Regions from separate parts of the Arthrobacter sp. USHLN218 genome, predicted to be linked through region 2. Evidence: riboswitches for the same ligand, from Rfam matches in the RefSeq annotation. Region 2 holds a riboswitch; each other region holds the start of a gene.
The links. Region 2 has a riboswitch for cyclic di-AMP ahead of WFH44_RS16910 (hypothetical protein). Riboswitches for the same ligand answer to the same signal wherever they lie in the genome.
Positions count from the first base shown of each region.

Region 1: linked by a shared signal. The riboswitch ahead of WFH44_RS20480 (C40 family peptidase) and the one ahead of WFH44_RS16910 (hypothetical protein) in region 2 are both predicted to bind cyclic di-AMP.
Region 3: linked by a shared signal. The riboswitch ahead of WFH44_RS04010 (C40 family peptidase) and the one ahead of WFH44_RS16910 (hypothetical protein) in region 2 are both predicted to bind cyclic di-AMP.

Region 1 covers NZ_JBBCYT010000012.1:74,042-78,572, forward strand. The annotation lists gene serC (phosphoserine transaminase) at 1-687, opposite strand, end outside; gene WFH44_RS20470 (metal-dependent transcriptional regulator) at 942-1,637, shown strand; cyclic di-AMP (ydaO/yuaA leader) riboswitch at 1,757-1,974, shown strand; gene WFH44_RS20475 (M23 family metallopeptidase) at 2,165-2,761, shown strand; cyclic di-AMP (ydaO/yuaA leader) riboswitch at 3,124-3,289, shown strand; gene WFH44_RS20480 (C40 family peptidase) at 3,294-4,073, shown strand; gene WFH44_RS20485 (HNH endonuclease) at 4,347-4,531, shown strand, end outside.
Region 2 covers NZ_JBBCYT010000007.1:270,175-274,705, reverse strand. The annotation lists gene WFH44_RS16915 (response regulator transcription factor) at 1-1,567, opposite strand, end outside; gene WFH44_RS16910 (hypothetical protein) at 1,739-2,719, opposite strand; cyclic di-AMP (ydaO/yuaA leader) riboswitch at 2,722-2,914, opposite strand; gene WFH44_RS16905 (zinc-dependent alcohol dehydrogenase family protein) at 3,065-4,096, opposite strand; gene WFH44_RS16900 (aldo/keto reductase) at 4,239-4,531, opposite strand, start outside.
Region 3 covers NZ_JBBCYT010000002.1:90,828-95,358, forward strand. The annotation lists gene WFH44_RS04000 (sensor histidine kinase) at 1-13, opposite strand, end outside; gene WFH44_RS04005 (hypothetical protein) at 82-1,215, opposite strand; gene WFH44_RS04010 (C40 family peptidase) at 1,400-2,281, opposite strand; cyclic di-AMP (ydaO/yuaA leader) riboswitch at 2,285-2,455, opposite strand; gene bioD (dethiobiotin synthase) at 2,515-3,318, opposite strand; gene WFH44_RS04020 (cytochrome P450) at 3,315-4,385, opposite strand; gene WFH44_RS04025 (aminotransferase class I/II-fold pyridoxal phosphate-dependent enzyme) at 4,382-4,531, opposite strand, start outside.

The DNA.
Region 1 (4,531 bases), on a different contig from region 2:
CCAGCGGTCCGAGGCGCCGATCCGTGCGGCACGCTCCAGCGCGGCGGGGGAGAACAGGCCCAGCCAGAGGCCGCCGTCGGAGGCGAAGTTCTTCTGCGGGGAGAAGTAATAGACGTCGCTTTCGGCCACGTCGACGTCGAGGCCGCCGGCCGCGGAGGTCGCGTCGATGAGGACCAGGGCGCCGTCGTCAGCGCCGGCCACCCGCTTGATGGGAGCAGCGACGCCGGTCGAGGTTTCGTTCTGGGCCCAGGCGTAGACGTCCACGCCGGCCTCGGCCTGCGGCTCGGGCAGGGAACCCGGCTCGGACTTGATGATCGAGGACTCAGCCAGGAACGGCGCCTTGTTCGTGGCCGCGGCGAACTTCGAGCTGAACTCGCCGAAGGAAAGGTGCTGGGCCTTCTCCTCGACCAGGCCGAAGGCAGCGATGTCCCAGAACGCCGTTGCCCCGCCGATGCCGAGAACCACCTCGTAGCCTTCCGGTGCCTGGAAGAACTCCTTCAGTCCTTCGCGCACGCTGCCGACGAGGTTCTTGACGGGAGCCTGCCGGTGGGAGGTTCCCAGCAGGTTCCGGCCTGCCTGAACTACGGCATCGATCTGCTCGGGGCGGATCTTCGAGGGACCGGCACCGAAGCGTCCGTCCTGGGGGAGCAGTTCTGTGGGGATGCTGATGGACTGGTTGTCGCTCATCTGGTCTCTTCCTGGCCGGCTACGGTGTTGACTGGAGTTCGCCCTTGAACCGTCTATATTCTGCCGTACCCTCCGGCCGGCCCGTAAGCCAGCGGGCGGTAGTCCCGCATTATGGAACCGTCAGAGCGCGCGGGCTGGCGCCCCGTTACCTGCCCAGCGCGGCAAACAGGCTAATCTGGACTGTGGGACAACGACGCCGGTGCGTCGGTTTGAGAAGCGGATTCCCGCCATCTGCGCCGAGGAGCAAGAAATAAGTGACTGATCTCATCGACACCACCGAGATGTATCTGCGGACGATTCTCGAGCTGGAAGAGGAGAACATCGTTGCCCTTCGGGCACGCATCGCCGAGCGGCTGCGCCATTCCGGTCCCACCGTTTCGCAGACGATCGGGCGGATGGAGCGCGACGGCCTCGTGGTGGTTTCGGATGACCGCCACCTGGAACTGACCGAGCACGGGCGCCGGCGCGCGGTCGAGGTCATGCGGAAGCACCGGCTGGCGGAGCGGCTCCTCGCCGACGTGATCGGGCTGGAGTGGGCGTATGTCCACGATGAAGCCTGCCGCTGGGAACACGTGATGAGCGAGCGGGTGGAACAGCGTCTCTATGAGCTGCTGGGCAGGCCCAAGGAATCGCCCTACGGCAACCCGATTCCCGGACTCGAAGCTCTCGGCGGCGAACCCGCCGCCGAATTCGCGACCGGGATGGTGAACCTGACCGAGGCCATGCGCGGCTACTCGGCGGAGCAGCGGGTGGTCATCGTCCGGCTGGCCGAACCGATCCAGGTGGACCCGGAACTGCTGGTCCAGCTGGAAGAGGGCGGCCTCAAGCCGGGTGCGGAGCTGCAGCTGGCCACGGCCGGCGAGTACATCTCGGTCCGTGTGCCCGGCATCGATGGAGCCCTCGAGCTTCCGCCCGAAGTCGCAGCCCACATCTTTGTCGCCCTGGGCTAGGAACGTCTCCGCCCTGGTCACGACGGATAAATCCGTTATCCACAGAGTTGGATAACGGATTTATCACTTGCGGCGGTATGCCCCTATAGTTGGTGCTTGGCGCCGATGCATTGGCGTTACCTGATCCGCAGCCGAACCCTGTCGGCGGATCAGCGTCTCGATCCGACAGGGGCGGAGGACCCATCCAAACGGCAGCACCGTTCAGCTGCCTTGGGGTGAAGCCTCGCCCGGGTTCGGCACCAGCTGCGTTTGTCCGCTGATGCCGCATGCCCGGCGTGGCCGAGTTTCTTCTACTCGAACCCGACAGCTAACTTCGCAGGCTTCCAGGAGAGGGAAGACTGTTGTCAGAACTAAGAGCAACGGGACGGCGCCGTTCAGCCGCGCCCGCTCCGGCCCGGCGGCCACGCACCGCAGCCACCGGCCGCCGCCGCGCCGAAGTTGCAGCATCACCGAGGCCGTCGTTCCGCGGGGCAGGCCACAAGGCTGCCGTCGCCGCCGCTGCCTCGGGGCTGGCGCTGACTATCATTTTGCCGACGACGGCCGGAACGGCCGCCCCCGGTGCGGACCTGCCCGAGGCAGCAGGAGCGGTCGCGGTTTCCGGACAGCCGGTCACTGCCGCGGCCGAGGTCGAACTCCAGTTCCAGCGGACCGGCCTGGGCAGCACGTTCGACCCGGACACGAAGCTCGAGCAGGTCATGGTGGCCGCCGGGGAAGACGCCAAGCCGATCGGCAGCGAAGGGACGCTGTCCCAGCCGATGGACAGCATGAAGATGACCTCCCCGTTCGGCTTCCGGGTCAACCCGGTTACCGGTTACGCCGGGGAAATGCATACCGGCCAGGACTACGGGGCAGCGTGCGGCAGCCCGGTCTACTCGGCAGCCGGCGGTACCGTGACCGAAGCCGGCTGGGCAGGCGGCTATGGGAACCGCGTCGTCGTGGACCACGGCAACGGGCTGAAGACCACCTACAACCACCTCACCAGCATCAGTGCCGAGGTGGGCGACAAGGTCACCCGCGGCGACCTCCTCGCCCAGAGCGGCACGACCGGCAATTCCACCGGCTGCCACCTCCATTTCGAAGTTGTCGTGAATGGGGACATGGTGGATCCGAAGGGCTGGCTCTAAACCTTTCCTCGGCGGCGGATGAAATGGCCGCAGCGGTATCCGACGAAATGGCCGGGCCTGCCCTGCCTGGAATTTTCTCCGCAATGCCAAGTCCGTTCCGTTGTCATTCCGCAACGATTCCGCGGTGCTTAGGCTGCTGTGGCGGAATTCACTTCCGGCCGGTTTAGCCCGGCTTTTGCTCGCAGTTGGTGAATCGTTCCGACCTGCGACGCTTCCGTCGTGATCGTTCCGTCGCCGCGCTGTGATCTGAATGTGACTTATATCCGGTGATCGTATATTCTCTAACTCGTGCCAAATCGCAGAGATGATTTGGCTCCTCCGGATGGATTGCCGAGCTCTGCCACCGACCGGGGTCCGTTCGCACAAAAAATTCGCATGGCAGGGGCGGGGGAACCACTTTACGGGTTTCAGTAGAAACCCTTGGGGTTAAGTTTTGGGCCATTTACGGACAATTGCCGGAAATGCCCATGGCCGGATGACTCCCATCCGAACCCGACAGCTCACCTCGCAGGCATGGGGAGAGGTATTGATCGTGTCTAAGAACACTTCTGTCACGGGTCGCCATCGTGCCGTCCCCGTGCGTACCAGCCCGTTGGAGACGATCTCCAAGGCTGTTTCCTCGAACGCCGGTTCCGTAGGTCGCCAGGCTGCGGTCATCGCTGCTGCGTCCGGACTGGTCCTGACCGTTGGCGTTCCCGCCCAGGCAACCGCCGTCCAGCGCGACGCCTCCGTCCAGGCAGCCGCCTCCGCTCCCTCCCGCATCCAGGTCGAGGCCGTCCAGGCTTCCAGCACCGCCGACCTCGAATTCGACCGCCCGAGCATCAGCTCCACGCCGGCGCCGGTGGAAGAGCCGGAACCGGTCGTTGAAGCTGTCGCTGAAGAAGTGGCGCCCGCCGAAGAAGCACCCGCCTCAGAGTCACCCGCCGAAGAAGCTCCGGCTGCCTCGGCCCCCAAGGAAGAGAAGAAGACCGATGTAGCCGCCAGCGGCATCGGTGCCGCCCTGGTCGCCTCCGCCTACAGCCAGATCGGCGTTTCCCAGGACTGCACCGCCATGGTCGAGAACGCCCTGCGCTCCGCAGGCATCTCCGTCGGCGACCTCGCCCCCGCCCAGTTCTTCGCCTACGGCACCCAGGTCTCCACGCCCCAGCCGGGCGACATGATCTACTACGACGACGCCGGAGCCGGCGTTCCCCACATCGCCATCTACGTGGGCAACGGCCAGGCCATCCACGGCGGCTGGACCGGATACACCACGACCCTGGCCGACGCCTACATCGGCTCGGGCCCGGTCTTCATCCGTCCCAGCGCCTAAGCACGACCCTAAGCCGGCCGGTTGCACAGCATCCCGGCGGCCGACGCGTCCACGGAACGCCGCACCGCAACGGTGCGGCGTTCCGTCGTTAATGCGTGGCGACAAAAGGTTTCAGCTGATGCCCGCGAGAAGCGGCGCCGGTCCGGCAGCGGAAAGAATTAGCGCAGCGCCGCGAATTGCGCTTACTCTAACTCTTGTCGGTGACGAAACATCATGGCCGGGCACAGCAGTGATCCCGCTGACCGGACGTGGTCGGACGAACAGGAATGTGCGATGCGCACACTCGTTCTGAACGCTGGATATGAGCCGCTGGCGGTAGTGACCTTCCGCCGGGCGCTGCTCCTTGTGCTCACTGGCAAAGCGAGCGTCATCGCCGAAGACGGGGACCCGGTGGTCGGACCGAACGACATCCTGGGACGTCCCTCCGTGATCCTGCTCAACCGCTACATCAAAATCCC
Region 2 (4,531 bases):
ACACTCCGAGCTTGGCGAAGATGTTGGCCAGGTGCCGGCCGACGGTCTTCTGGCTGATGAACAGCGCCTGGGCCGTGTCCTTGTTGCTGGCCCCCGAAGCGATCAGGGCCAGGACGTCGGCTTCCCGCTCGGTCAGGCCACCGGGCAGCGGGGTCCGGTCGAAGCGCCGGATGTCGGGCAGCGCGCCGAGCTCCCGGTAGATTGCGAGCGCCGTGGCCTCGTCGGCGTCGGCCACGGCCGGCTGGGACATCCCGCGGTGCGCCCTTGCGGACAGCTCGTAGAGCCTGGCCGTCTCATACCGGGCCTGCAGCGCCCGGTATCCCGCGGCCGCAGACTGCAGCCGGGGCAGGGCGTGCGCAAAGTCTGCCGCGTCGACCAGCACTTCCGCCCTGGCGTGTCCGGCCCACGCGCGGAAGCAGGCCGTGCCGAATTCGGCCGCCGTTTCCTCCAGCTGGGTGCAGAACCGTTCCGCTTCGTCCCGCAGCCCCCGGGCCAGGGCAATGCAGACCGCCGGCTCGAGCAGGCGCGCGCACGCCAGCCGGTCCCGCCCGGCCAGCGCCGAGCACAGCCCGGCCCATGCCGCGTCGCTATGGCCCGCCGCCTGCTGCAGCAGGGACTCCCCCGGCTGCGGGTCAGTGCCCAGCTCGCGGGCGCGGGCGTAGGCTGCCTGCGCTCCGCCGGCATCGCCGCGGAGCCGCCTCAGCTCGCCCAGTTGGTAGAAGGCCTCGCCCGCCACCCAGTTGTTCCGGCCGACCAGCTCCGCGCCGCTGCGCTCGATGGCCGCCTCCGCCTCGCCCCACCGGCCCTCCACACTGAGCAGCTGCAGCCGGTGGATGCGGCAGATGCCCGCGTAGACCACTTCCCCGTGGAACTGCTGGCACCATTGCTCCGTGGCGCGGGTCCAGGCGCTCATGCGCGGCAGGTCCCCCAGTTCATGGCAGGCATGGATCACCGTGCAGTAGATGTCCCCGGCCCATTCCGGCGGGATCGCCCCGGCGAGCACGGGCAGCATCGCCTCATCCAGCTGCGCGAAACCCGACGCCGTCCTGCCGGCGCGCAGATCGACCAGCCCGGACAGGACCAACCCGAACGAGGTCAGCTCCGGTGCGCGGTGCCGGCGGGCCAGCTCCTGCAGCCGTGCCGCGGCCTGCGCCGCCGGTCCGTCGGGGCTGAAGTCGAAGGCAATTGACGCGTCCAGGTACAGCAGGTAGCCCTGCGCCGGCCCCTCCGGCATGTCGGCCAGGATCCGCCGAGCCCGGCTGGCCCAGCCGGAGGCAATCACGAGGTCGCCCCGGATGAACCACAACAGGCCCAGGTTCAACGCTTTCATGGCCGCTTCGGCCGGCTCGCCACCGTCCAGGAAGCGGTGGTACACCTCCTCGGACAGGGACAGCGATTCCCGGACCTCCCCGACCCACCAGGCGGCGCTGCCCAGCAGGCCAAGATCCGCCGCTGACAATCCGGAGAGCTCCCTGGCGCGCCCGAAATCCCGATAGGCGGCATGCCAGTCACCGCGGGCGTAGGCCGTCCGCGCCGTGTCCACCAGTGCGTTGAAATCGTCCATCATCGGACTCCATCTCAACGGTAATCCCGCATCCGGGAATTGGTCGAGCCGCCGTTGAGCTGCCCGCAGCTCAAGCAAGTACGACGGCGGAACGTGAGTTCCGCCGTCGTACTCCCGCCGCAGGTCCGAGGCAGGGGCGTGCGGGATTCTGTCCCCGCGGACCAGCACGAGGGCCTAGCGGCTGCGTTCTTCCTCGCGCCCGTGCAGATGCGCGCGGATCCAGCGCCAGTTCGGGTCGTCGACGGTCTCGCCGCGCACTGCCCGAAGCTTCCCCAGCGCCGCTTCGCCCTCCGAAGTGCCGATTTCCACCGATACGCCAGGCACGGGAAGACCACCGGGAGCGGTCGTTTCGGTGGACGGAGCAGGCTTCGGAGACACCGACGTCGTGGCCCGCGCGCTGCGCTGGGCCGGAGCGGTCTGGTCGGGCACGGCCCGCTCGGTGCGGGTGGCGGATGCGGTGGGGCGCGGGCTCGCCGGCGCGGACGACGCCGTGCCCGTCGATTCCGGCACCGAGGTCGGGTCCGCGGTGGCGGCCCGGGACGGACCGGTCGCGGCCGCCGCCGTGCCCGTCGATTCCGGCACCGAGGTCGGGTCCGCGGTGGCGGCCCGGGACGGACCGGTCGCGGCCGCCGCCTTGTCCCGGGTCGAGCCGGTGGCCGGGGCGCTCGCAGCCTCCGGCGTCCCCGTTGCTCCCGCACCGTCGCTGGTCGGGACGGCAGCAGGCTCCTCGGCAGGGCCATTCGCTCCTGCCGCGGGGACCTGCGGGGAAGCGGCGCCGGCGGTCGGCAGCACGTCGCCTGCCGCCGGCTTTGGTTCAGCCTCGGTGGAGGCCGCCTTGCTGTCCACCGTGGGCCGGTCGTACGCGGGAGTCGTGCTGCTGGTCGATACCGCTACCGATCCGGTCGTCGTGAACGTCTTGGCGTCCGAGGGGTTGCCCGCGGCATCCGGTTCCGCTGGCTGAATCAGCGGCAGGACCACGGCCGCTGCCAGCCCGGTGGCGACGGCGGCGATGCCGGTGAACGCCACCGGCTTCCGAACCGAGGAGAGTCCGGCCGCAGAGGAGGCTGCGGCGGCGCTTCGGCGGCCGCGAACGCGGCGGCCGGGTGGAACGGCGGAGCCGGCACGCCGGCGACCGCGCGATGAGTGAATCTTCACGGGAATCCTCTCTACACGCCTGAGAAGTTAGCTGTCGGATTCGAGAGAGAGCATCCCGGCGCGGCCGCCGCACAGCAGGAACTGCTTCGGCTGGCCGCACTTCACCCCAAGGCGCCGGTGGCGCCGATGATGGTTCCTCCACCTCTGCCAGTGCAATTGAACGGACAGGTACGCTGGCAGAGTTCGGCGTGCGCACCAGGCCATGGCACCGTCCGGAGCATGGCGCCATCTAACGTATCGCCCCCTGCTGAATCGTTACAAACCCGTGACATGTGTTCGTGCTCACGCACGCGCTGAGCAGGCAAAACGCAGGTCCCGGGGCCATTGTCGGTCCCGGGACCTGGGTCACGGGCGAACGAGTACCTTCAGGGCTTCGCGGCTGGCCATTGCCCGATAGCCTGCAGGCACGTCGTCCAAGCCAATGGTCCGGTCAAAGACCTTGCCCGGTTCGATGGTGCCGTCGAGCACGAGCGGCAGTAGTTCGTCGATGTACGCCCTGGCGGGCGCGACGCCGCCGGTGAGCGTGATGTTGCGCATGAACTCGGGGAACCCGAGCGGCACGTCGGAGAACTGCGGTGCCCCGACGCGGCTGATGACGCCGCCGTCACGGACGACGCCAATGGCCATCTCGAGCGCAGGCTTGAGGCCCACGGCTTCGAGCACGGCGTGCGTGCCCTCGCCGTTCGTGAGTTCCTTGACCCTGGTGATGCCCTCCTCACCGCGTTCGGAAACCACGTCGGTGGCACCGAATTCGCGGCCAAGGTCCGTGCGGTCCGGGTGCCGTCCCATGAGGATGATGCGCGAGGCGCCCATCAGCTTGGCGGAGATGACCGCTGAGAGGCCGACCGCGCCGTCACCGATCACCGTGACCGTCTGGCCTGGCGCGATGCCGGCCTTCTTGGCCGCATGGTATCCGGTCGACATCACATCGGAGAGGCTCAACAGTGACGGAATCAGCTTCTCATCGAAGCCGGCAGGGACAACGACCAAGGTCCCGGAGGCCTGCGGGACACGGGCGAATTCACCCTGGCCCCCGTCATCATGTCCGCCCCAGTGGGCCCCGTGGCGGCAGGAGGTCTGCAGTCCCTCCCGGCAGAAATCGCACGTACCGTCGGAAGCGACGAACGGTGCGATGACGAAGTCCCCGATCGCTAGGCCGGTCACCTCGGATCCGAGTTCTTCGACGATGCCGACGAATTCGTGACCCATCCGCGCGCCCTCGGGGGTCTGCGGCATGGAGGCGTAGGGCCACAGGTCGCTGCCGCAGATGCAGCCTGCGACGATGCGCACGATCGCGTCGGCGGGTTCCTGGATGGCGGGGTTGGGGACGGCTTCGACGCGCACGTCTCCGGCGCCGTACATCAGTGTTGCTCGCATGGTGGGGTTCCTTAGTGGTTGTGTCGGGTTTCAGTCAACACCGGGCATGGATCGCCTGGGAGTGCCTGTCAGTACCCCCATGAGTGCCGGCGTGTTAAGCCGGCCGGCTTCGATGGAGTCGGGGCCGGTAGGTTGCCTGTGGTTAGCGGTCGCGGTCGATGGCGGCGTCGAGCCCGGCGGAGAGGGGTGCGCCGACGAGGTCGAGGGCGGCGAGGGCTTCGTCGATCCGCCGGAGGTCGTTCGCGGTGAGTTCGAGGTCGGCTGCGGGCAGATTGTCGTCCAGGTGGGTCAGGTGTGTGCCGCCGGGGATCGGCACGACCCAGGGTTTCTGCGCCAGCAGCCAGGCGAGGGCGATCTGTGCCGGGGAGGCGCCTTTTTCGGTGCCGAAATCCTTAAGGAAGTCGACCAGGGCGAAGTTCGCCTCGAGTGCCTCCG
Region 3 (4,531 bases), on a different contig from region 2:
CCGACTCGGTCATGGCCCTATTCTTGCCTATCCCGCCGACAGGATGAGCCCGCACGCGGCTAGCCTTGGCCCCGCACCGGGTCAGCCTCCGCGTCCGCAGCGGAGGCAGCCGGTGCGCCGCTTCAGGTAGTAGGCCAGCGTGGCAGCCGCCAGCAGCGGGCCCCACACGACCCAGAGCAGGGTGGGCGCGCCAGTGGCCCAGTTGACCGCATCGAACGGAATTCCGGTGGAGATTCCCGAGGTGAAGATCCTCAAATAGGCGGCTCCGGCCGGGACTACCACGACGGAGACCAGGCCGGCCGGAATGACCGCGAGCAGGATCGGCACCCGGCGTCCGCCTAGCCAGGGGATCCAGCGGGGAAAGACGGAACCCCAGCGGCAAAGGAGCCCGAGCGTCAGGAGCGTGCCAAGCAGCGCCATCGAGGCCAGGGCGAGGCCTGCGTAGACCATGCCGGTCTCCTGCATCATGGCCAGGACCTCCGGGCTGATCCCCAGCGGGATCCCGGCCGCCCACGCGAACCGTGTGGCTCCGTAGACCGCGGGAATCGCAGCGGCGGCTATGGTCACGGGCGTGCCCCGTCGGCGGGTGGCGGCGGCGAACCGGCCGCCGCCGCCATTGCGGCCGCAGCGCAGGCACGCGCCGGAGGACTTCCGAAGGCTGGCGGCCGCGGTCATGGTCCAGAGCGCCACCCCGGCCAGCAGCACGAGCTGGTGCCCGACGATCGGCCAGCCGTAGTTTTCCGGCAGGGCAGCAGGATCGGTGAGCGCGAGCACCAGCAGGAAGGGAACATAACCCAGCATGGTCAGGATGCGGGTGTCCACGGCGAGCAGCAGGACCGCGGCCGCATAGAGGAGGGCAAACGCCACGGCGGCGCCTGCCAGCAGCCGGCGCGGGCGCCGGCGCACGTGGACCGCCAGCGCCAGCAGTCCGCCGAGCACGGCGCCCGCGGGCAGCAGGTACATGAGCACCTCGCCGAGCGGACCGTTCAGCGGGGCCAATTCCACGGGTACGGCGGGGTCGGCGAGCGGCAGCTTCCGGCCGGGAAGAACGACGGCGAAGGCGGCGGCGGCGTAGATGAGCGCGGCTACGGCGGTGAGCAGCGGCGCGGCGGAAACCGGTCCGCCCTCCCGTAGGCGGGACGGCTGGGGTGCGGCGGCCGGAACGCTATCCGACGGCGGCAGGGGACCGGGGGATGGTGCGGGTGAAGTAGTCATGGCTTCAGTCTGGCCAGGCCCGCCGCGCCGGAGATCCCCCGGACGGGCGGACCGGGTCCCCCGGAAGAGGGAATTCCGGGCTCCGGGGGTTAAAAGGAGCAGCTCCGCCGGAACGAATCCGACGGAGCTGCTCCGTGATCCCGGGACGGCCTATGGGGGAAGGGCCGGCCCGGAAGCCTAAGTTTTAGCGAGCGGTGTAGTAGCCGTCGACGCTCATCCAGCTGGTCGGGTGGACCAGGGTGCCGTCGCCCGGGTTCAGGGCGCTGACCATCTTGCCGCCGCCGAGGTAGATGCCGATGTGGCTTCCGCCGTTCTGCGACACCAGGTCACCCGGCTTCGGGTTGCTGGTCGGGGTCAGGAAAGCGGCCTGGGCCGCGGCGGTGCGGGGCAGCTTGATCCCGGCCTGGGCGTAGACCCACTTGGTGAAGCCGGAGCAGTCCCAGCCGGCCGGGGTGGTGCCGCCCCAGACGTAGGGGCTGCCGACCATCGACTTGGCGATGCCGGCAATGCCGGAGGTGGACGAAGCCGGGCTGATCTCGGCGCTGGCCAGGGAGACGTTCATGCTGCCGGCCGGGGCGGCCTGGACCTGCGGGGCCGGAGCCTCGGCAGCGGGGGCCTCTGCGGCGGGGGCGGGGGCGGCGTCGGCGGCGGCACCGGAGAGGGCGATGACGTCACCCGGGTAGATGATGGAATCCATGCCCAGGCCGTTCGCAGCGAAGACGTCTTCCAGGGCCACGCCGTGCTGGCTGGCGATGGCACCGAGGGTATCGCCCGGCTTCACGGTGTGGGAGGAAGCGGCGGACTGTGCAACTGCGGCCACGGCCTCGGAGGCGGCGGCTTCGGCGGCACCGGCCGGCGCCACGTAGGCGGCGGCGTGGTCCGGGGCCTCGCCGGCGGCGTTGGCAGCGGGCATGCCCGCACCGAGCATCAGGCCGGCACCGGCGGTGACAACGGCGGCGCCGCGGCCGACCTTGCCTGCGTTGGCCGAAACGGACTTGGTGGCCTCGCTGATGAGGAAGTTGCGGGCCGGGGTGGCGCGGTGGCGCGCCGAATTGTTCGTGAACACAGTTGTGCCTCTCCCAATGCCTACGAGGTGAGCTGTCGGGTTCGGATGGGAGTCACCCGGCCGTGGAGCAGTACGGAACGTACTCCTCGGCTTAACCCCAAGGGCTTCGTGGAAGCCCGAAAAACTTGGGTCCCCCGCCTCTGCCAGCGGTAACTGAACGGGCTCGAATTGTGGTGGCAGAGTTAGGCAATCCACTCGAGCTGGCCGGGTAGGGGCCCGACGCTTCGACAACACTACATAACGGTTTGGTAACCACCAACTCGAATCCGGGCAGATGTGGACAACTTCACATTCGGATTCTGTTCATCCACAGTTGGGAATTGATCGAGCAAATCCGGCCTGACTAGGACGGATGTACCCTCCGGGACGACGCCCAAAAGGGGGGTATTAAGACCGTAGAAAAATTTGAGATTGTCCGTTTCCACGAGGTCGGGGTCGGACGGCCAGCAGCCGATCACGAGACCGCCCACGCGCAGCTTCCTGGTGCCTAGGGCCTCGAGCGTCAGCAGCGTGTGGTTGAGCGTACCCAGGCCGCTGCGGGCGACGACGATGGTGGCCGAGTTGTCCGGGAAGCGCGCCGCCAGGTCCGCCAGGGTATGCCCCTCGCCGTCCAGCTCGACCAGCAGGCCGCCGGCGCCTTCGACCAGTACATGGGCGGCCGTTTCAGCCTCGGCCCGGATGTGCCGGACGTGGTCGTCCAGGCCGGGCAGGACCGCTCCCTCCCGGCGCGCGGCTGCGGGCGGGGCCATCGGGTGCAGCAGCCGGACGCCTTCGGAGACCCGGTCCACGCCGGAGAGTTCGCGGACCTCATCGATGTCTCCGGGCTCATCCGGAGCCACGCCGGTCTGCGCCGGCTTGTAGACCGCCACTGGCCCCTTCCGGTGGCCGGACAGCGCGGAGGCAAGCGCCGCCGTCGTCCTGGTCTTGCCCACGCCGGTGTCCGTGCCGGTGACGAAAATGATGCGTGGCAGCCCGCGGATTCCGGGGGCGGTGTCCGCTTCGAGGGGCTGTGGGCCGGGCTGTGTAGGGGTGGTCATGGGAAATCGGGCTCCTGCCGGACGACGACGGTATGGGGGCTCTGGAAGGACAGCAGGCGCAGCCACGCGGGGTCCGGTCCGTGCAGCCGCACCTCGGGCAGGGCACGGGCCGTCTCCTCGAGGACCAGCACGGTTTCCAGCTCGGCAAGCTTCGCGCCGAGGCACCGGTGCAGCCCGTGGCCGAAGGCCAGCGAGTAGGCCGTGGCGCCGGTGTCGGGCCCGTGGTGGCCGCTGAGTTCCAGCACGATCTCCGCTCCGGCGGGCAGCACGGTGCCGCCCAGCGTCGTGGCACGGGCGGCGGCGCGGCGCCAGGTGTGGACCGATGATTCGGTCGCGAGCACTTGCCGAACGAAGTCCCGGCCGGAACCGCCCGCCGCGAGCAGCCGCCACCGGTCCCGGTGCTGCAGCGTGCGGTAGAGCGCGGTGGCGATCAGCTGGGCCGTGGTCTCCTGCCCGGCGATGACCAGGAAGTAGCCCAGCGAGCAGATTTCGGCTTGCTTGAGGCCCGCGCGGTCCAGCACCCCGAACAGTGTGTCCGTGCCCCGCGCGGCGGCAACTTCGCCGCGCAGCCAGGTGTAGAACTCGGCTGCGCTCCCGGCCAGGGCCGGCTGGCGGTCGGCATCGGGCCAGCCCCAGAACAGCTCCAGCGAGTCGCGGCTCCACCGCTTCAGTGTGTCCAGGTCCGGCAGGCTGGTGCCGATCAGCTCCGCCATCACCACCGGCGGGACGTGCTTGGCGACCATGTCCGCCAGGTCGACCGGCCCGCCGTGCAGCGCCGCCGCGGCCTCCGCGCAGCGCTTTGCCGCCAGCTCGCGCACCCGGGGAGTGACGGCAGCGACCTTCGCGGGGGTGAAGAAGCCGGCGACCAGGCGGCGTACGCGCAGGTGCGCCTCGCCGGTCGCGGATGCAAGCACCGGCGGCAGCGCGAAGCGGGCGCGGCTGAGGATGCGCAGTGCTGCCGGGGTCAGGGGAACGACGGCGGTGAGCGCGTTCGTCGGGAGGAAATCTTCCGTGCGGCCCATGACCTCCCGGACCTGCGCCGGTTCGGTGACGACATGGAAGTTCATCGGATGGCCTGGGCGGTTTGGACCGCAGGCGCCAGCCGGCTCGCGACCAGCTCCGCGGCCCGGCGGGTCTGAGCGGCCGTGAGGTCTGCGCGGGCGGTCAGCCGCACCCGGGAGATGCCGTCCGGCACGCTCGGCGGCCGGAAGCA